Regions from separate parts of the Microbacterium sp. NPDC003461 genome, predicted to be linked through region 1. Evidence: predicted binding sites of a transcription regulator. Region 1 holds the regulator's gene; each other region holds the start of a gene.
The links. Region 1 encodes HspR, which represses chaperone genes until heat shock. Its sites were predicted from a motif close to AAGTTGAGTCNNNNNGACTCAACTT; they were not measured.
Positions count from the first base shown of each region.

Region 2: a site for HspR is predicted at 5,544-5,568, ahead of ACWDR7_RS00935 (Hsp20/alpha crystallin family protein). Genes of this name have one in related genera too.
Region 3: a site for HspR is predicted at 2,705-2,729, ahead of ACWDR7_RS08295 (ATP-dependent Clp protease ATP-binding subunit). Genes of this name have one in related genera too.

Region 1 covers NZ_JBSFPT010000035.1:13,489-20,690, forward strand. Annotated here, with positions in the region: gene glgP (alpha-glucan family phosphorylase) at 1-163, shown strand, start outside; gene glgX (glycogen debranching protein GlgX) at 198-2,360, opposite strand; gene ACWDR7_RS11635 (heat shock protein transcriptional repressor HspR) at 2,429-2,863, opposite strand; gene ACWDR7_RS11640 (DnaJ C-terminal domain-containing protein) at 2,911-3,891, opposite strand; gene ACWDR7_RS11645 (nucleotide exchange factor GrpE) at 3,904-4,548, opposite strand; gene dnaK (molecular chaperone DnaK) at 4,551-6,419, opposite strand; gene ACWDR7_RS11655 (hypothetical protein) at 6,564-7,091, shown strand; gene ACWDR7_RS11660 (MFS transporter) at 7,173-7,202, shown strand, end outside.
Region 2 covers NZ_JBSFPT010000001.1:195,693-202,894, forward strand. Annotated here, with positions in the region: gene ACWDR7_RS00910 (GAF domain-containing protein) at 1-974, shown strand, start outside; gene exaC (acetaldehyde dehydrogenase ExaC) at 1,100-2,647, shown strand; gene ACWDR7_RS00920 (DUF779 domain-containing protein) at 2,647-3,030, shown strand; partial or broken gene ACWDR7_RS00925 (SDR family oxidoreductase) at 3,033-3,973, opposite strand; gene ACWDR7_RS00930 (helix-turn-helix transcriptional regulator) at 4,079-4,918, shown strand; gene ACWDR7_RS00935 (Hsp20/alpha crystallin family protein) at 5,084-5,503, opposite strand; gene ACWDR7_RS00940 (hypothetical protein) at 5,629-6,756, opposite strand; gene ACWDR7_RS00945 (DNA glycosylase AlkZ-like family protein) at 6,841-7,202, shown strand, end outside.
Region 3 covers NZ_JBSFPT010000017.1:7,039-14,240, reverse strand. Annotated here, with positions in the region: gene ACWDR7_RS08315 (histidine kinase) at 1-121, shown strand, start outside; gene ACWDR7_RS08310 (EI24 domain-containing protein) at 75-845, opposite strand; gene ACWDR7_RS08305 (permease prefix domain 1-containing protein) at 866-2,233, opposite strand; gene ACWDR7_RS08300 (PadR family transcriptional regulator) at 2,233-2,607, opposite strand; gene ACWDR7_RS08295 (ATP-dependent Clp protease ATP-binding subunit) at 2,772-5,279, shown strand; gene ACWDR7_RS08290 (nucleoside hydrolase) at 5,387-6,334, shown strand; gene ACWDR7_RS08285 (SulP family inorganic anion transporter) at 6,342-7,202, opposite strand, start outside.

The sequences.
Region 1 (7,202 bases):
GGTTCCGCTCACGCTCGGCGAGCGCTTCGAGGGCTCCCGCGCGGCATTCACGGGCGAGGTCGTGCTGGACCGTGCGGGCCCGTTCGGCTACACCGTGCGGATCGTGCCGGTCCACCCGCTCCTCGCCACGACGACCGAGCTGGGGCTCGCGGCGCTCGCGTAGGGGGCGTGCTCGGTCCGCGACGCTGGCCGGGGGCTCAGTCCGAGCCGTCCTCGAGCGACTGCATCACGACGATCGAACGCGGGCCGACGGGGATCGCCTCGCCGGCGTGGCACACCGTGCCCTCGGCGACCTCCGGATCGGTGGAGAGCACCACCCGGAAGGCCGGCTCCCACTGCTGCGGCATGATGCGCGCATCGATCGCCTCGGCGCCGGAGTTGAACCAGATCAGGAACGACGCGTCGGTGAGCTGCTCGCCGTGCGGCCCGGGCTCGCGCAGCGGCCGGCCCGAGACGTACATGCCGATCGCCCGCTGCGATCCGTTCCCCCAGTCCTCGTCGGTCATCACGCGCCCGTCGGGGTGCGACCAGGCGAGATCCAGCGGTCCGCCGACGATCGTGGGCTGGCCCTCGAACCAGTGCCGCTGCCGCAGCGCGGGGTGCTCGCGGCGCAGGCGCAGCGCGGCCTTGGTGAACTCGTAGACGTCGAGCCAAGCATTGTCGGCGCTCCAGTCCACCCACGAGATCTCGTTGTCCTGGCAGTAGGCGTTGTTGTTCCCGCCCTGCGTGCGCCCTCGCTCGTCGCCCGCCGTGATCATCGGCACGCCGTTCGACAGGCACAGCGTCACCATCAGGTTCGCCGCCTGCCGCCGCCGCACGGCGACGATCCCCTCGTCGTCCGTCTCGCCCTCCACGCCGTAGTTGCGCGAGCGGTTGTTGTCGGTGCCGTCGCGGTTGTCCTCGCCGTTGGCCTCGTTGTGCTTGTGCTCGTACGTGACGAGGTCGCGCACCGTGAAGCCGTCGTGCGCCGTGATGAAGTTGACCGAGTTCGACGCCGAGCGGCCGTCGTCCGCGTACAGGTCGCTCGATCCGGCCAGCCGCGTGGCCACGTTGCGGATCGTGCCCTGCCCGCGCCACCAGTCCCGGATCGTGTCGCGGTACTGGTCGTTCCACTCCGCCCACGGCGACGGCATCTGCCCCACCAGGTAGCCGTCCATCGACACGTCCCACGGCTCGGCGATGAGCTTGACGTGCCGCAGAATCGGATCCTGATCGATCGCGATGAGCAGCGCGCACGCGAAGTCGACGTCGTAGCCCGTGCGGGTGAGCGCGCTCATGAGGTCGAAGCGGAAGCCGTCGACGTGCATCTCGGTGACCCAGTAGCGCAGCGAGTCGAGGATGAGCTGCAGCGCGAGCGGGTTCCACGCGTCGACCGTGTTGCCGCAGCCGGTGACGTCCCAGTAGGTGTCGTCGAAGGCGCCCTCCTCCTCGGGGATGACGCGCTTGTAGAAGCCCCGGTCGTCCAGGCCGCGGAACGACAGCGTCGGGCCGTCCGGCCCCGCCTCGGCGGTGTGGTTGTAGACGACGTCGAGGATGACCTCGATGCCGGCCCGGTGCAGCTCCTTGACCATGCCCTTGAACTCGGTCACCTGGCCGCCGCGGTCCCCCGCCGAGCTGTACGACGCGTCGGGCGCGAAGTACGAGATCGTGTTGTAGCCCCAGTAGTTGCTCAGGCCGCGCTCGAGCAGCGCGGGCTCGGAGAAGAACTGCTGCACGGGCAACAGCTCGACGGCGGTCACGCCGAGGTCGCGCAGGTACTCGATGACGGCCGGCTGCGCGAGGCCCGCGTACGTGCCCCGCAGCGGCTCGGGCACGCGGTCGTGCAGCTTCGTGAAGCCCTTCACGTGCAGCTCGTAGATGACGGTCTCGCGCCACCGGGTGCCGAGCAGCTCGTCGCCCTCCCAGTCGAACGACGGATCGACGACGGCGCTGCGGGCCGTGTAGGCCGACGAGTCGGTGTCGTCGCGCGCGGCCGGATCGTCCTCGCGGGCGCCGAAGATCGGCTGCTCGGCGAGGATCGTGCCGCTCGTGGCGAGCCCGTACGGGTCGAGCAGCAGCTTGTGCGGGTTGAAGCGGTACCCGTTCTCCGGATCCCACGGCCCGTCCACGCGGTAGCCGTACCGCTGCCCCGGCGCGACGTCGGGCAGCGCCCCGTGCCAGATGCCGAGGGTCTGCTCGGTGAGCTCGTGCCGCGTCTCGCGGTCGGCGTCGTCGAACAGGCACAGGTCGACGCGCGTGGCGTTGGGCGCGTAGACGGCGAAGTTCGTGCTCTCGGGCGTCCACGTGGCCCCGAGCGGCCATTCCCGCCCCGGCCAGACGGCGGCGGTCTCTCCGAGGCGTGTCCACAGCTGGGGGCTCATGCCCCCCATGATGCCCCGGCTCAGCGGATTGCCGCGCAGGTGCCCGGGGCGGGTCGGCACCGGGCGCGCTACTGCGGCGGGGGCGGCGTCCAGAGCATGAGCTCGGCGCGGCGGCGCACGCGCGTGCCGGCCTTCACCGTGATGACCGGTCCGCCCGGCGCCGCCGCGAACACGCGCGCGCCGGGGCGCGAGGCCAGCTCGGCCTCCAGCCGGTCCTCGAGGTCGCGCACGCGGCGGCGCAGGTCGCGCACCTCGTCCTCGAGGTCGAGCACGCGGGCGATCGCGGCGAGGCTCATCCCCTCGCCCGAGAGCCGGGCGACCTCGCGCAGCTGCGCGATGTCGCGCGCCGAGTAGCGCCGCGATCCGCCCCGCGTGCGCCCCGGCACCACCAGGCCGATGCGGTCGTACTGCCGCAGCGTCTGCGGGTGCATGCCGGCCAGCTCGGCGGCGACGGCGATGGCGAAGACCGGTGCGTCCTCGTCGATGTCGTACGCGTCGCTCATCCGTCCCCCTCCTCGCTCATCCTGCCGCCCTCATCCCCGATCCATCGTCAGCCCCGTGCCCGCGCGAGCAGATCGTCGCGCGGGTTCTCGCGCGGACCGACCTCGTGGAAGCGCTCGAGCGCCTCGCGCTGCGCCTCGGAGAGGTGCCCGGGAACGACCACCTGCACCTCGGCCAGCAGGTCGCCCGTGCCCTTCTTCGACGCGATGCCCCGGCCCTTCACGCGCAGCACGCGGCCCGACGGCGTGCCCGGCGTGACACGCAGCCGCACGGCGTCGCCCTCGAGGGTGGGCACCTCGATCGTGGCGCCGAGCGCCGCCTCCGTGAAGGTGATGGGAACGGTCACCCGCAGGTTCAGGCCCTCGCGCGTGAAGACCGGATGCGGGCGCACCGCGACCTCCACGACGATGTCGCCGTTCTCGCCGCCGTCCGGCGACGGGCGGCCGCGGCCGCGCAGGCGGATCTTCTGCCCGTCGGCCACGCCGGCGGGGATCTTGATCTTGAACGGCTTGCCGTCCTCGCTCTGCAGCGTCACGGTCTCGCCCTTCGCCGCCGTGACGAAGTCGATCGTCGTGCGGGCGCGCAGATCCTGCCCCTTGGTGGGGCCGCCGAATCCCTGGAAGCCGCCGGTCGGCTGGCCGAAGCGGCCGGAGCCGAAGCCGGTGCCGCGGCCCTGGTTGAACATCGTGAAGATGTCGTCGAAGTCGGCCGCCGATCCGCGATTCGTCGTGAACCGGCTGAAGACGTCCTCGAAGCCGCCCGCACCCGATCCGCCCGCCGTGAAGCGCGCGCCGGATCCCATGGCGCGGATCTCGTCGTACTCGCGGCGCTGCTCCGCGTCGGAGAGCACCGAGTACGCCTCGCTGATCTCCTTGAACTTCGCCTCGGCCGCCGCGTCGCCCGGATTGGAGTCCGGGTGGTACTGGCGCGCGAGCTTGCGGTACGTCTTCTTGAGCTCGGCGTCGGAGACGTCCTTCGAGACCCCCAGGACCTTGTAGAAGTCCTTGTCGAACCAGTCCTGACTGGCCATGCGTCTCCCGCCTTACTCCGCCGGCACGGCGACCACGACCTTCGCCGGCCGCAGCTCCACGTCGCCCAGGCGATAGCCCACCTCGACCACCTCGAGGATGGTCGACTCGGTCGTGCCCGGCACGGGCTGCTGGAACACGGCCTCGTGCTGCTGCGGGTCGAACACGTCGCCCGCCGCGCCGTAGGTCATCAGTCCCATGCGCTCCGCCACGCCGCGCATCTTCTCGGCCACGAGCGCGAACGCGCTGCCCTCCTCGAGGTCGCCGTGCTTGGCGGCGCGGTCGAGGTCGTCGAGCACGGGGAGCAGACTCTTGGCGACCCAGCCCTTGGCCCGGTCGATCTCGAGCTGGCGCTGCTCCTCCGTGCGGCGACGGTAGTTGGCGTACTCCGCCTGCAGGCGCTTGAGGTCGTGCTGCAGCTGCGTCTCGTAGTCGCTGCGCTCGGCCTCGGCCGCCTCGTCGGTCTGCGCGGCGCCGAGGATGTCGTCCACCGTCAGCGACTCGTCTCCCTCGGCAGGCTCGCCCGTCGGGGCGCCCTGGTCCGCAGGGGCACCCTCGGCGCTCTGGTCCGCCTGCGCGTCGGGGCCGGAAGCGCTCGCCTCCGGCCCCTCGGCGCCAGGCTGGACCTCGTCGTTCTCGTCGAAGTCCTTGTCCGCCATGGTTACTTCTTCTCGTCCTCGTCGTCGACGACCTCGGCGTCGATGACATCCTCATCCGACTCGCCGCCGGCCTGCTCGCCGGCCGGCGCGCCCTCCGAGGACGCCGCGGCGGCGTCCGCCTGCGACTGCGCGTAGATCGCCTCGCCCAGCTTGGCCTGGCTCTCATTCAGCTTGTCGAACGCCGTCTTCACGGCGTCGTCGTCGTCACCGGCGAGCGCCGTCTTGAGCGCGTCGACGTCGGCCTGCACCGACTCCTTCACGTCGGCCGGCAGCTTGTCGTCGTTCTCCTTGATGAGCTTCTCGATGGAGTACGACAGCGTCTCGGCCTGGTTGCGGACCTCGGCGGCCTCGCGGCGCTTCTTGTCCTCGGCCGCGTGCTCCTCGGCCTCGCGCACCATGCGCTCGATGTCCTCCTTGGGCAGCGACGAGCCGCCCGTGATGGTCATCGACTGCTCCTTGCCGGTGCCCTTGTCCTTCGCCGAGACGTGCACGATGCCATTGGCGTCGATGTCGAAGGTGACCTCGACCTGCGGGATGCCGCGCGGTGCCGGGGCGATGCCGGTCAGCTCGAAGGTGCCGAGCGGCTTGTTGTCGCGCGTGAACTCGCGCTCGCCCTGGAACACCTGGATCGCGACCGACGGCTGGTTGTCGTCGGCGGTCGTGAACGTCTCGCTGCGCTTGGTCGGGATGGCCGTGTTGCGCTCGATGAGCTTCGTCATGATGCCGCCCTTGGTCTCGATGCCGAGGCTCAGGGGGGTCACGTCGATGAGCAGCACGTCCTTGCGCTCGCCCTTGAGGACGCCGGCCTGCAGGGCGGCGCCGACGGCGACGACCTCGTCCGGGTTCACGCCCTTGTTGGGCTCCTTGCCGGCCTCGCGCTGCACGAGCTCGCTCACGGCGGGCATGCGGGTCGATCCGCCGACGAGCACGACGTGCGCGATGTCCGACACCTTGATGCCGGCCTCGCGGATGACGTCGTCGAACGGCTTCTTCGTGCGCTCGAGGAGGTCCTTCGTGAGATCCTCGAACTTCGCACGCGTGATCGTCTCCGACAGCGAGACGGGGCCGTTCTCGGTGAGCGAGAGGTAGGGCAGGTTGATGCTCGTCGAGGTCGAGCTCGAGAGCTCCTTCTTCGCCTGCTCCGCGGCCTCCTTGAGGCGCTGCAGCGCGATCTTGTCGCCCGAGACGTCGACGCCGGTCGAGTCCTTGAACTGCTTGATCAGGAAGTCGACGATGCGCTGGTCCCAGTCGTCGCCACCGAGGCGGTTGTCACCGGCCGTGGCGCGCACCTGGATGGTCGAGAAGTCGTCGTCCTTGCCCACCTCGAGCAGCGAGACGTCGAAGGTACCGCCACCGAGGTCGAAGACGAGGATGAGCTCGTCCTCCTTGCCCTTGTCGAGGCCGTAGGCCAGGGCGGCGGCGGTGGGCTCGTTGATGATGCGGAGCACGTTGAGGCCCGCGATCTCGCCGGCCTCCTTGGTGGCCTGGCGCTCGGCGTCGTTGAAGTACGCCGGCACCGTGATGACGGCGTCGGTGACGGTGTCGCCCAGGTACTGCTCGGCGTCGCGCTTGAGCTTCATGAGGATGCGCGCGCTGATCTCCTGCGGCGTGTACGCCTTGCCGTCGATCGCCTGCGTCTTCCAGTCGGTGCCCATGTGGCGCTTGACCGACGCGATCGTGCGGTCGACGTTGGTCACGGCCTGGCGCTTGGCGGTCTCGCCGACCAGCACCTCGCCGTCCTTCGTGAACGCGACCACCGAGGGGGTGGTGCGGAAGCCCTCGGCGTTGGCGATGACCTTCGGCTCGCCACCCTCGAGGACCGCGACGACCGAGTTGGTCGTTCCGAGGTCGATGCCCACAGCGCGTGCCATGTTGTCTCCTTTGTGTTGCCGCCTTGAGGAAGTCCTCGCACGGATCTGAGTCGTGCTGACTCAAGGATAGATCGGCGCCACGAGGGGCGTCAAATGAAGTTGATATGAATCAGCTCAACTTTTGCGAGCGGGCAGGATGGGACGGTGACGTCGATCCTCCACCCGCCCGTCGGCACCGCGCTGCAGATCGTCGCGGCCCTGCGGGAGCGAGGGCTCCCGGTCGCGGTCGGCGGATCCGCACTGCTGGCCTCGCTGGGCCTCGTGGATCGCGTGCGCGACTGGGACATCACATGCGAGGGCGACGCGGACGAGGTGGCGGCCGCCCTCGGCGCGCTCGGGCTCGCGTGGTCGGCGCCGGCGAGCGCGGGCCGCCCATTCGCCACGCGCGCCCGCTTCGTCGTCGACGCGGGCGACCACGAGCTCGACGTGCTCGTGGGCTTCGCGGCGTGGGACGGCGACACACTCGTCCCCTTCCCCGTCCGCCGGACCGGCGAATGGCTGGGCCTGCCCATCGCCGACCCGCAGGTGTGGGCGCAGGCGTACCGCCTCATCGGCCGCCCCGAGCGCGCGGCGCTGCTGGCCGGGCCATCCTCCGCCGAACCCGCACCCGCTCCACCAACCCGCGCGCGATCCGGCGCGGGCTCGGCGAACGAGGGCGGGTTCGCGGGCTGACCCCCGGGGGTCACGCGGCGCTAGGGTGAGCGCCATGCGCACGGCACCAACCGTTCACCTGACGTCCCTACGGTCGCTCGCATGAGCGACCCGACAACGCGCCCCGACGAC
Region 2 (7,202 bases), on a different contig from region 1:
TGTGGGTCGAGGGCGATCGGCGCATCCGCGCGCTCACCGGCGAGATGGGATTCGTCGAGGGCGCCAACTGGTCGGAGGACCGCGTCGGGACGGCGGCGCCCGGAACCGCGCTCGCGCTCGGCGCCTCCGTGCAGGTGCGGGGAGCGGAGCACTTCAACCGGCTGGTGCAGCCGTGGTCGTGCACCGCGGCGCCCGTTCACGACCCCGAGACCCGAGCGCTGCTCGGCGTGATCGACGTCACCGGTCGCGACAGCGCCGCGCATCCGCAGGCGCAGCTGCTCGTCGACGCCACGGTGCGGGCGGTGGAGGCCGAGCTCCTCGTCGCTCGCATGCGCGCGCGGGCGGAGGCACCGCGCCGTATCATCAGCTCCGGTCCCCGCCGCGGCGCCTCACGCCCGGCGCGCCCGACGCTTGCGGTCCTTGGCCGGGACCGCGCCCTGCTCGAGGGCGCCGGCTCACCCAGCGAGCTCAGCGAGCGCCACGGTGAGATCCTGCTGATGCTCGCCACCCACCGCCAGGGGCTCGGGGCCGAGCGACTGGCCGAGCTCGTCTACGGCGACCCGAGTGCGGTCGGCACCCTGCGCCCCGAGATCGTGCGGCTGCGCAAGGTGCTCGCGCGGCACGACCTCCCCCTCGAATCGCGGCCGTATCGCCTGGGCGGCTCGCTCGAGACCGACGCGCAGCACGTGCTGTCCCTGCTGGGCCGGGGCGCCCACCGGGTCGCCCTCGCAGCCTGGCGGGGTGACGTGCTGCCGTCTTCGGAGGCTCCCGGGATCGAGGAGCTTCGCGAGACCGTCCGCGGCGCACTGCGCGAGGCGATGCTCGACGACGCCGGCCTGGACGCGCTGCTGGCCTACATCGATACGGACGCCGGACGCGACGACGTCGAGGCGCTGCGGCTGTGCCTCGGGATGCTCCCGCCCCGATCCCCGCGACGTGCGGCGATCGTCGCGCAACTGGAACTCGCCGGCTGAGCTCGCTGCGGGTCGCCGCGGGGGAGAAAGCCCGCCCCCGCAACCCGATGCAACGTGCCGCGGCGTAGCGTCCGAGGAAAGCGCGGCGAGCGGCCGCGCCCATCGACAGTCAAGGGAGACCAGCGATGACCATTGTGGAAGAGGGCGTCTCGAGCGTCTACGCGGCGCCGGGCACCAAGGGCTCGGTGGCCGAGTATCGCTCGCGCTACGGGCACTACATCGGCGGCGAGTGGGTGGAACCCGCGAAGGGCCAGTACTTCGAGAACATCACGCCCGTCACCGGCAAGCCGTTCTGCGAGGTGGGACGCGGCACGGCCGAGGACGTCGACCGCGCCGTCGACGCCGCGTGGAAGGCGTTCGCCACGTGGAAGAAGAGCACACCGGCGGCGCGCGCCCTCATGCTCAACCGGATCGCCGACCGCATGGAGCAGAACCTCGAGCGCCTGGCCGTCGCCGAGACGTGGGAGAACGGCAAGCCGGTGCGCGAGACGCTCGCCGCCGACATCCCGCTCGCGATCGATCACTTCCGCTACTTCGCGGGGGTGCTCCGGGCGCAGGAGGGCTCGCTCAGCCAGCTCGACGAGGACACCGTGGCGTACCACTTCCACGAGCCCCTCGGCGTGGTCGGCCAGATCATCCCGTGGAACTTCCCGATCCTCATGGCGGTGTGGAAGCTCGCCCCGGCGCTCGCCGCGGGCAACTGCGTCGTGCTCAAGCCGGCCGAGCAGACCCCGGCGTCGATCCTGCTGCTCATGGAGATCGTGGGCGACCTGATCCCCGCCGGCGTGGTCAACATCGTCAACGGGTTCGGAATCGAGGCCGGCGCTCCGCTCGCCTCGCACCCGAAGATCCGCAAGATCGCCTTCACGGGGGAGACGACCACGGGCCGCCTCATCATGCAGTACGCGTCGCAGAACCTCATCCCCGTCACGCTCGAGCTGGGCGGCAAGAGCCCCAACATCTTCTTCGAGGACATCGCCGATCGGGACGACGCGTTCTACGACAAGGCGAAGGAGGGCTTCACGATGTTCGCCCTCAATCAGGGAGAGGTGTGCACCTGCCCGTCGCGCTCGCTGATCCAGCGGTCCATCTACGACTCCTTCCTTGGCGACGCGCTCGAGCGCGTGAAGGCGATCAAGCAGGGCAACCCGCTCGACCCGGAGACGATGATCGGCGCACAGGCGTCCAACGACCAGTTCGAGAAGATCACCTCCTATCTCGACATCGGCCGTCAGGAGGGGGCCAAGGTGCTGGCGGGCGGCGAGCCGGTCGACCTCGGCGGCGAGCTGAGCGGCGGGTACTACATCGCACCGACCGTGTTCGAGGGTTCCAACTCGATGCGCATCTTCCAGGAGGAGATCTTCGGGCCGGTGGTCTCGGTGACGTCGTTCGACACCTATGACGACGCGATCTCGATCGCAAACGACACGCTCTACGGGCTGGGGGCCGGCGTCTGGAGCCGCAGCGCGGACATCTGCTACCGCGCCGGCCGTGCGATCGAGGCGGGCCGGGTGTGGACGAACACCTATCACCAGTACCCCGCGCACGCGGCGTTCGGCGGGTACAAGCAGTCGGGCATCGGTCGCGAGAACCACCTGAAGATGCTCGAGCACTACCAGCAGACGAAGAACCTCCTCGTCTCCTATGCCGAGGGTGCGCAGGGATTCTTCTGATGGAGCACGATGTGAGCCGGGTGGCGGTCTCGGGTGAGGCCGCCGCCCTGCTCCGCACCCTGACGGCGCAGCACGGCCCGCTGATGTTCCACCAGTCGGGTGGCTGTTGCGACGGATCCTCGCCGATGTGCTACCCGGTCGGGATGTTCCGCACCGGCCCCGGGGACGTCCTCCTCGGCACGATCGACGCGGGTCTCGACGATCCGATCGAGGTCTACATGTCGGCGCCGCAGTTCGAGTACTGGAAGCACACCCATCTCACGATCGACGTCGTCCCCGGCCGCGGCGCGGGATTCAGCGTCGAGGCGCCGACCGGAATGCGCTTTCTCATCCGCTCGCGGCTGCTCACCGAGGACGAGGCCCGCGCGCTCGGCATGGTGTGAGCTCACCCGGGGAACGTGACGCCCGTGAGCTCCTCGGTGAGCTGCCACAGACGCGCGGCGTCGTCGGCGGACCGCAAGGCACGGTACAGCGACTGCTCGGCGGGTGCGCCGCCGAGGTGGCCCGGTCCCTTCGGGCCGTACAGTCGCCCGGGCTCCGCGTCCGGTGACGCCGCCGCGTACAGCGCGGGCAACGCAGCGCTTTCCGGGGTTCCGAAGAACAGGCCCCGAGCCGACCCCCAGCGGATCACCCGCACACCGAGGGTGTCCCCGGAGCGGCCGATCTCGGGACGCGCGGCCAGCAGGCTGGTCGGCGCCACCCCGGGGTGCGACAGGGTGCTCGTGATCCCCCATCCGCGCGCGGCGCTGCGGCGCTGCAGCTCGAGCCCGAACAGCCCGACGGCGATCTTCGACTGGCGGTAGGCGCGCATGCCGTCGTATGACCGCTCCCCGTTCGGGTCGCCCCAGTCGATCCCGCCGCGTGCGGCGGCCACGCTCACCTGCGATGTCACCGCGCTCTGCCGGCGCGCAACAGCGGCATCAGATGGGCGACGAGGGCGGCGTGCCCGAGGTGGTTGGTGCCGAGCTGGAGCTCGAAGCCGTCGGATGTGGTCTGGCGCGTCGGCGGGGTCATGACCCCCGCGTTGGCGATGAGCAGGTGGATCGGCCGTCCGTCGCGGACGAGCGCGTCGCCGAGATCGGCGACGGACGCGAGCGACGAGAGGTCGAGTGGCGGCAGCTCGATGACGGCGCCGGGCGTCGCCGCCCGGATGCTCTCGGCCGCGGCCGCTCCCTTGGCGGGATTGCGCACCGGAAGCACGAGATCGGCGCCGGCACGGGCCAGTCGAGTGGCGATGCGCAGTCCGATGCCGTCGCTGCCGCCGGTCACGACGGCGCGTCGGCCGGCGAGGGACGGGAGAGGGAGGTCGATGGGCGTGCGAGGCATGGGTCTCCTTTGGTCGGCTCCCACTGTGGCGCGATGCCGAACGGCGGATCCAGGACCTGGCATGTCGTGGCTGGCCGGACCCGCGGGTGCCAGGATCGAGGCGTGGTGATCGACAGGGCGGGGCTGGGCGACTTCCTCCGGCGGCGCCGTGCGGCGCTGCAGCCGGAGGACGTGGGTCTTCCCCGGGGCCGACGTCGCCGCACGGAGGGCCTGCGCCGCGAGGAGGTTGCCGCGCTGTGCCACATGTCGGCCGACTACTATGCCCGCCTCGAGCGCGGTGACGGACCGCTGCCGTCGGAGCAGATGCTCGCGGCGATCGCGCAGGGCCTGCACCTGACGGTGGATGAGCGCGACCACGTGTTCCGCCTGGCCGGGCATCCGCTGCCGCCGCGCGGTGGCGGCAGCGAGCACATCGGACCCGGCCTGTTGCGGGTGCTGGACCGGCTCGAGGACACCCCGGCCGAGATCGTGACGGAGCTGGGGGAGACCCTGCGCCAGACGCCCCTGGGGATCGCGCTGACGGGCGACCTGACGCGCTTCGAGGGGCCGGAACGGAGCATCGGCTTCCGATGGTTCACCGATCCCGACATGCGTGAGCTCTACCCCCGCGAGGACCACGGTTTCCTCTCGCGGCTGTGGGCATCGGGACTGCGCGAAGTGCGGGGGCGCCGGGGTCCCAGGTCCCGTGCGGCGGCACTTGCCGACCTGCTGCTGGCCCGGAGCGAGGAGTTCCGTGAGGTGTGGCAGCTGCAGGAGGTGGGCTTGCGCCCGGCGGAGACGAAGCGCTTCCTTCACCCCGAGGTCGGCCTGCTCGACGTGACCTGTCAGAACCTGATCGACCCCGCCACGTCGCAGTCGCTGCTCGTCTACACGGCGGTGCCGGGCACCGAGAGTCACGAGAAGCTCGCGCTGCTCTCGACGCTCGCGCCCCGCTCCGCGCGCTGACCGGCCTCAGGCGGCGGCGCCCCGCGGGCTGTCAGGCGGGGGCGCTTGAGCCAGGTGGGGGCCGGGGGCTCGCGCAGTCCGGGGAGCGACGGCGACCAGATGCCCGCGAATCGCGTGCGCATGCAGACGGGGCGGCTCCATCGGAGCCGCCCCGTCTGTGCCGCGTCAGACGGTGATCGCGGGTGCGTCGGCGCCGTGCTGGATCTCGATCTTGCGGGGCTTGGCCTTCTCGCTGATCGGGATGAGCACGCTGAGCACGCCGTTCTCGTACCGGGCCGAGATCGCCTCGGTGTCGATGCCCTGGCCGAGATTCAGCTGACGCAGGAAGGTGCCCGAGGCACGCTCGCGGGTGATCCACGAGACGCCCTCGTCGCTGCGCACGGTCCGCTCGGCGCGGATCGTGAGCACCTGACCGTCGACGTCGATGTCCACGCTGCCGGGATCGATCCCCGGCAGGTCGGCGCTGAGAACGTAGTGATCGCCGTCGCGGTACAGGTCCATCGGCATCAGCCGCGGCCCCTGACGGTCGAGCATCTGCTGGGCGACGCGGTCCAGCTCGCGGAACGGATCGAAGAACATCGCCATGGTGATCGTCCTCCTTCTGTCTGGCGCTGTTCACCTCACAGAATCGAGTCGGATCGACTCACTTCGATTATTAGCACTCTCGGGGTGAGAGTGCCAACTTCACAGCGATCTCGAAGCTGCGCGGCTCAGCGGCCGAAGATGCCGATCACGTTGAGGGCGAACCACGCGATCGCGAGGAGCGCGACCACGACACTCGCCCACGACCATCCCTTCTTCAGGCGTCGCCCGGGCTCGGCCACGCCGGGTGCCGGCGCCGGCGGCGCGACGACGGCCTCGTCGCCGAAGGGCAGGGCCCCTCCGGGCGCGACGACGGCGGCCGGGGCGGCGCCCGCCGTGAGCCGCTCGTCCCGCCACCGACCCCACTGAGCGAGCTTGTCCATGAGGGCCGCGACCACCGAGAACAGCCATGCCCAGGTGCGCGGATCGAGCGTCGAGACGTTCCGTCGGGTGTAGAGGAAGAGCCAGTCGTCGACGATCTCGACGTCGAGCTGCCCGGCGTGGTCGATGAACCGCGCCATGATGTCGGGCGTGAACAGGTACAGCGCGTCGCGCTCGTAGCCCTGCGGGCAGTACAGCGCGAAGTGGCGGTCGAAGTCGCCCTCCAGGCTCAGGCGCTGATCGCGGTCGAAGGTCGTGGGCAGGTTGGAGCCGAACACGCTGTTGTTGCCGAGCGCGTCGAGCACGATGTGCGGCAGCGGGGCGTCGAGGTGGATCGCCACGTAGCCCCAGCGGTGCGTGGTGCGGTTCTTGCCCGATCCGGTCGTGTAGCGGTAGTTGCCGAACTCGACGAAGCGCGGGTGCTCGCCGCGCACCCGGCCGGTGGCCTGGCGCGAGTTGCCGCGGTTGAAGATCATGCCGGGAAGGCGCGGATCCTCGGCTCGGGGCAGGTAGCGCATTCCGTTGGCGCGGGCGAAGTGGTCGAGCCGGTATGCGGCCTCGGGGGAGCCGATCGCGCCGCGCACGACGGCGACGATCATGATGATCGGCACGGCGAGGAACAGCAGCGGCACGAGCACGAACGCCGGCGACGGCCGGTCCCCGGAGAAGGCGCCCCCGATCAGCGGCAGCATCGCCAGCCCGACGACGAGGAAGACCGACGCGAACGCGATCATGCCGGCGACGAGGCAGCCCTGGCCCGTGCCGGCGCCGTTCGCGCGCTGCTGCGCCCGCCACGCCTTCACGGCGGCGCGGTCCACGGGATCGACGAGCGGCCGCGCGTCGAAGCGATAGGCGGAGGGCGACGGCTGGCTCACCCTGCCACCGTACGACAGCCGGCCGGCGCGCCGCGGGCGGATCCGCGCCTTCTGCGTCGGCGCCCGGGGTGGCACGATCGGGGCATGCTGACGCTGAGCGGGCAGGAGGCGCGGCGCATCGCGGTGCGCGCGCAGTTCCTCGACGCGTACCGGCCGCAGTCGCTGCTCGAGGTCATGGATCAGCTCGCGGGCGTGCAGATCGATCCGACCACCGCGGTCGCGCGCAGCCAGGAGCTCGTGCTGTGGTCGCGCCTCGGCGACGCCTTGGCGCCGGCCGACCTCACCCACGCACTCGAGGTGGAGCGCACGGTGGCCGAGCACGTCACGCTGCTGCGCCCGATGGCCGACATGGGCGTCGTGCTCGCGGTCGCGGACGAGTGGGTGAATCCCGCGACGAGCGCCTGGGTCGAGGCGAACGCGGCGTTCCGCGACCGGATCGTGGCGCG
Region 3 (7,202 bases), on a different contig from region 1:
GGCGCTCACCGGTCAGTACGCCCATCCGCTCGTCGCGCTCGTCTTGGCCGTGCCCGCGGTGATCGGGCTCGTGCTCATCGCGCGGGCGGCGAAGGCCGCCGCTCCCGAGGCGGGACGCTAGCCCCCTCCGCCAGCTCGCGCGCCAGCAACGCGGCACCCGCCACGGCCGCGGGCATCACGGCGATCGCGCCGCCGGGCACGAGGAAGCACAGCTGCGTCGCGACGCCGAAACCGAGCATCCGCCCGCGGGATCCGCGCCGCAGGCGACGGCGGCCGGCCGCGCCGATGCCGCGCGCCGTCAGTCCGCGCTGCGTGAGCTCGTCGGCCAGCGTCCAGCCGGTGAGGCCGACGCCGAGCACGGCCGCGAGCGCCGTGCCCGCGACCGGGATGAGGCCGAGCAGCAGCGTCAGCAGCGCGATGCCGGCGCCGCGGGCCACGAGCGAGACCGCGTCTCCCGCCGCGCGCCACAGCGAGTAGCGGGACTCGGGGACGCCGCCGCCGGTGTCGCGCTCGACGGAGGACCAGATCCGCTGGTACGCGGGCTCGCCCACGAGCAGCACGACGGCGGTGAACGTCGCGATGGCGAGCGCGATCGCGCCGGCGAGCACCGCGAGCGCGACGAGGACGCGCAGCGCGCCCGCCCAGAACGCATCCCAGCCCGCGGCGAAGGGCGTCATCCACTCCACGAGGCCCGGCAGCGCGAAGCCGAGCGCCAGGAGGGCGGCCGAGAACACCACCGCCACGACGGCGGCGGGCACGAGCCCGGTGGCCATCAGCCCCGGTCGCGCCCGCCACCAGGCGAAGCCGCGGCCCAGCGTCGCCACGCCCCGCCAGAACTCCCGCATGGGGTCAGTCTAGGAATGGCTCACGCGAAGGCGAACAGGAACGGGAACGCGAGGGCGACCACGGCCGCCCACACCGGGTAGAGCGGCAGGAACGAGGTCTGCCAGCGCTCCAGCGCCGCGAACCCCGCCCGGTGGCGCAGGAAGCGCAGCGTGAGCCACGCCTGCCCGGCCAGGTGCACGAGCAGCAGCAGGTTGAGCCCGAGCGCAGCGGTCTTGTTGGCGCTCACGCCGAACTCCGCGATCCGGGTGATCATGGCCGTCAGCGCGACGAGGTCGACCGCGATCGCGATGACGAGCATGCCCAGCTGCAGAGCGTCGAACGGCCCGGCCGGCGCGAGCGCCTCGCGCGCGGAGATCGTGTAGAGGGTCAGTGCGAGCACGAGGATGAGCACGCCGTCCATGAGGATCAGCAGCTCCCGGTCGACGAGGGCGAGCGAGCCCGCCGTGGCGAGGGCGGCGAGCATCCACAGCAGCGCGAGCGTGACGATCGGCGTGAACACGCGCGTGAGCACGGGCACGATGTTCTCGATCACGTTCTGCTTCGCCTCGACGAGCCACGCGGCCACGAGCACGGCACCCGGCACGCACACCCGCAGGATCGCGCCGATCGCGACGGTCGTGTCCGTGCCGGTCAGCGAGAGCACGGCGCTCGTGAGGCCGATCAGCACGCCGCCGCCGAGGGCGAGCAGCACGAAGTACACGGCGAATTCGCCCGTGAACCGCACGAAATCCATCCGCGCCGCGTGGTCGCGCCAGCGCCCCGCCGCATACGCGATGCCCACGAGCCCCCACGCGACGATCGGCAGGTGGATGGTCGTGAGCAGCTCCGTCGCCCCGACCCCCGTCGCGCTGGGGAACGGCATCAGGGCCTGCGTCGCGACGAGCACGCCGAACACGACGGCCAGCGCCACGGTCGTGCGCGGGGCCGGCCGGCGCTTCCACACGAAGTACGCCGCGAGGAACGCGAGCACCAGGGTCGGCAGCACGCGGAACAGCGCCGCATTGGCCTCGACGCCGCCGAGCGGCGCGCCGTAGGAGAACAGCTGGATGAGCGCGAGAACGGTGAGGCCGGCGGCGGCGCCGAGCCCGATCGCGACGACGGGCTCGCGGCGATCCGCCGCGAGCCCATCGGCCGCCGTCAGCTGCTTCCACATCCGCTCGGTGTGCTCGCGGGCGAACTCGCGCGAGATCGCGTCGGTGCCGCCCATCCGCCGGATCGCGACGAGGAAGGCCTCGTCGTCGGCCAGTCCCGCCGCGGAGAGGTCGTCGATCTGCGCGCGCAGGTGATCCTCGAGCTCGTCCAGATCGGCGGCGGCGATCGCGCGGTGCCGCTGCAGGTAGCCGCGCCACTGGGCGATCTGCTCCTCGACCTCCGCCCGCGGCGCCATCACGCCCACGCTCCCGCGGTCGTGCCTGCCGCGTTCGGGCCGGCGGGGCGGGCCTCCCAGACGTTCCGCATGACGTCGGCCACGACCTCCCACTGCGCCCGGCGCTCCTCGAGCAGGGCGCAGCCGGCGTCCGTGATCGCGTAGTGCTTGCGGCGACGCCCCGTCTCCGAGGCGCCCCACGTGGCGGACAGCAGGCCCGCCCGCTCGAGCCGGTGCAGCAGCGGATAGAGCATGCCGTCCGTCCACTCCATCCGGCCGCCCGACAGCTCGCTCACGCGCTTCAGGATCGCGTAGCCGTACAACTCGCCGTCGGCGAGGATGCCGAGCACGAGCGGGGTGGCGGAGGCCGCCACGAGGTCCTTGTCGATGCGCATGCGCGCCTCCGTTCATCCCTTGTACCTCTAGGTAATTGAACCTAGCGCATCTAGGTATGGATTCGGGCTGGGAATAGGCCGGGATGCGGCGCCGTTCAACTTGATACAACCGCACTCAACTTCTAAAGTTGATGGCGAACCGCTCAAGTTTTAGGAGACAAGGAATGGCCGACTTCCCCCAGGACGGTCTCGGCGCGTTCGACGAGTTCCTCGCGCGCTACCTGCAGGGTGAGCGCGCCCGCTCGGCGCGGTCGATCGACCTCAGCCGCTTCCTCAGCGCGCGCACGCAGAGCCTGCTGCAGCGCGCCGCCGCGTTCGCGCACGCCCGCGGCCAGCAGGAGATGGACGCCCTCCACGTGCTGCGCGTGCTCCTCGACGACGACACGGTCGCCCGGGCGGTCGCGCGCGTCGGCGCCGAACTCGACGCGCTGCGCTCCGAGACGGAGCAGCGCCTGCCGCAGGAGAGCCTCCCCGTCCACAGCGACGAGGCGGTGATCACCCCCGCCGTGCAGCGCGCGATGTTCCACGCGTACCAGGTGGCGCGCTCCGCGGGCGCGACCTACATCGATCCGGAGCACGTGTTCTTCGCGCTCGTGCTGGCGCAGGACTCGCCCGCCGGGCAGATCCTCTCGCGCGCCGGCGTGACGCCCGAGGCGCTCACGCAGGGCGCCCGCGAGGCCGTCTCGCCGCAGGGCGCGCCGGAGGAGGCGCCGTCCGGCGGCGGATCGATGCTCGAGAAGTACGGCGTCGACCTGACCGCGCGCGCCGAGGCCGGGGAGCTCGACCCCGTGATCGGCCGGGCCGACGAGATCGAGCAGACCATCGAGATCCTCTCGCGCCGCACCAAGAACAACCCCGTGCTCGTCGGTGAGGCCGGCGTGGGCAAGACCGCCATCGTCGAGGGCCTGGCCCGCGCGATCGTGGCGGGCGAGGTGCCCGAGCAGCTGCGCGGCAAGCGCGTCATCGCGCTCGATCTGCCCGGCATGCTCGCCGGCACGCGCTTCCGCGGCGACTTCGAGGAGCGCCTCACCAAGACGATCGACGAGGTCGCCGAGCACCGCGGCGAGCTGATCCTGTTCCTCGACGAGATCCACACGCTCGTCGGCGCGGGCGGCGGCGGTGAGGGCGCCATGGACGCCGGCAACATCCTCAAGCCGCGCCTCGCGCGCGGCGAGCTGCACCTCGTCGGCGCCACGACGCTGAAGGAGTACCGCACGATCGAGAAGGACGCCGCGCTGGAGCGCCGCTTCCAGCCGGTGCGCGTGGGTGAGCCGTCGATCGCCGACGCGGTCGAGATCCTGCGCGGCCTGCGCCCGGCGTACGAGGAGCACCACGGTGTGACGTACACCGACGACGCGCTGCGCGCCGCCGTGGAGCTGAGCGACCGCTACCTCACGGAGCGCGTGCTGCCCGACAAGGCCATCGACCTCATCGATCAGGCGGGCGCCCGACTGCGGCTGCGCCTGGGCGTACCGGTCGACACCGCCGCGCTCATGGAGCGGCTCGCCACGCTCGAGTCCGAGAAGAACGCCGCCGTCGCCGCCGAGCGGTACGAGGAGGCCTCGCGCCTGCGCGACGAGATCGCCGACGTCCAGCGCCGCCTCGACGAGGCCGCCACGAGCGGCGCGCCCGCGGGCGCGGTCGTGGACGAGCCCGAGATCGCGGCCGTCGTGAGCCGCGCCACGGGCATCCCCGCCAGCCGGATCACCGAGACCGAGCGGGCGCGCCTGGCCGGCCTGGAGGACGAGCTGCACGCGCGCGTCATCGGCCAGGACGACGCCGTGCGCGCGGTCGCGCGGTCGGTGCGCCGCAGCCGCACCGGCATGGGCGATGCCCGCCGCCCCGTCGGCTCGTTCCTGTTCCTCGGCCCCACCGGCGTCGGCAAGACCGAGCTGGCGAAGGCCCTCGCGGCGAGCCTGTTCGACGACGAGGGCGCGATCGTCCGCTTCGACATGAGCGAGTTCGGCGAGCGGCACACCGTCGCGCGCCTCGTCGGTGCCCCTCCCGGGTACGTCGGCTACGACGAGGCGGGCCAGCTCACCGAGCGCGTGCGGCGCAACCCGTACTCGATCGTGCTGTTCGACGAGATCGAGAAAGCGCACCCCGACGTGTTCAACCTGCTGCTGCAGGTGCTCGACGACGGCCGCCTGACCGACGGCCAGGGACGCACGGTCGACTTCCGCAACACCGTGGTCGTGATGACCTCGAACCTCGGCTCGGAGTTCCTGGCCTCGCGCAGCGGCGCCATCGGGTTCTCCGCGAGCGGCGCGGAGTACGACGAGAAGGACCTGCGCGACCGGGTGATGGGCCGGCTGCGCGAGTCGATGCGCCCGGAGTTCCTCAACCGCATCGACGAGATCGTGCTGTTCCGCAAGCTCGACCGCGAGCAGCTGCGGCGCATCGTCGACCTGCTGCTCGGCGCCACGCGCTCGCGTCTTCAGGCCCGCGAGATCTCGCTCGAGGTCTCCGAGGCGGCGATCGACTGGCTGGCCGAGCACGGGTACGAGCCCGAGTACGGCGCCCGCCCGCTGCGCCGCCTCATCCAGCGCGAGGTGGACGACCGGATCGCCGACCTCCTCGTCGCGGGCGACCTGGCGGACGGCGGCCGCGTGCGCCTCGACGCCGTCGCGGGCGAGCTCCTGGTCACGGCCGACGCCCCGGTCGCGGCCTGACCCTCCGCGAACCCGCCCTCGATCCGCCACCCCGCGCCCGATCCGGCGCGGGTTCGGCGAACGGGGGCGGGTTCGGCGCCTTCGCCCGCGGAAACTAGGATCGGTCGGTGACCACCAGCATCATCCTCGACGTCGACACCGGGGTGGACGACGCCCTCGCCATCCTCACCGCCGCGCTCTCGCCCGAGATCGAGCTCGTCGCCTGCACCACCACGTGGGGCAACGTGGACGTCGACACCGCCGCCCGCAACACGGCGTTCGTCCTGAACATGGCGGGCCGATCGGATGTGCCCGTGGCGCGCGGCGCCGAGGGGCCCTCGAACGGCGCCACGGCGTCGTTCTCGACGAACGTGCACGGGGAGGACGGCCAGGGCGGCCAGGCCGACACGTCGTTCGTGCCCGCGCTCACCGCCGAGACGGCCCCCGAGCTCATCATCCGCCTGAGCCACGAGCGGCCGGGCGAGCTGCACCTCGTCGCGGTGGGCCCGCTCACGAACCTCGCCGACGCGCTCGCGGCCGATCCGACGCTGCCCGAGCGGATCCGCGAGGTCACGATCATGGGCGGCAGCTTCCTGGCGCCCGGCAACATTACCCCGGCCGCCGAGGCGAACATCTGGCACGACCCGGAGGCGGCCCAGCGCGTCGTCGAGGCCGGGTGGGCGTGCACCTTCGTCGGGCTCGACGTGACGATGCGCGACATGCTCGAGGAGGACCACCTGCGCGCGCTCGCCGCCGGCGGCGCGATCGGGGGCTACTGCGCCCGGATCCTCGATGCGTACTACGACTTCTACCTCGGCGAGACGGGGCGTCGCTGCGCCGGCAACCACGACGCGCTCGCCGTGGGCATCGCCGCCGGCCTGGCCACCGCGACGCTCGCCCCGGTGGTGCCGATCGAGATCGACACCACCGACGGGCCGAACCGCGGCCGCACGAGCGCCGACCTGCGCGGCATCCACAACGACTGGCCCGCCGTCGCCGGCGCGCGCCACCGCGCCGTGCTCGCGACCGAGCCGGGGTTCACCGACCGGATGACGCGCCTGCTCGCCGGGGCCTGACCGGCGGCTATCCCGGGGCGCGCACATGCTCCCGCGCCGCGGCGATCGCGTCGGGGGTGCGCGCGAAGACGCGGTCACGGGCGCTCAGCTCGGCGAGCGATCCGATGGGCCGCAGCACGGAGCGGTGGCGATCCTGCACGCCGGAGAGGAACACCGCGATGCCGCGCCGCTCCAGGTTGCGGATCGCGTCGTCCAGCATGAGCGCTCCGGTCGCGTCGAGAGAGCTGACGCGGCTCATGCGCAGGACGAGCGCCCTGACGTCGGCGACCTCCGTCAGTTCGACGAGGAAGCGCGGCGCGGCGCCGAAGAACACCGGGCCGTCGAAGCGGTAGGCGACGATGCCCTCGTGCAACAGCTCGTTCTCCTCGTCCGCGTGGTCGTGGTCGTCGAGCGGCACGCGCTCGAGTGTCGCCGCGCGTGAGACGTCGCGCAGCGCGAGCAGCCCCGCGATCGCGAGCCCCGCGACCACGGCCAGGATGAGATCGAACACGACCGTCAGGCCGAAGGTGAGGATGAGCACGGCCGCGTCGGCACGGGTGGCGCGCGCCATCGCGACGAGCGAGCGCAGCTCGATCATCGACACGGTGGTCGCGAGCAGCACCCCCGCGAGGGCGGCGAGCGGGATGAGCCCGACCACGGGGCCGAGCGCCAGCACGATCGCCAGCAGCACGAGGGAATGCGTCAGCGCGGCCAGCCGCGAGCGGGCGCCGGCGCGCACGTTGACGGCGGTACGTGCGATCGCAGCCGTGGCGGGCACCCCGCCGAAGAAGGGCACGGCGAGGTTGGCCAGCCCCTGGCCGAACAGTTCGCGATCCGGATCGTGTCGCTCGCCCACGCGCATCCCGTCGGCGACGGTCGCGCACAGCAG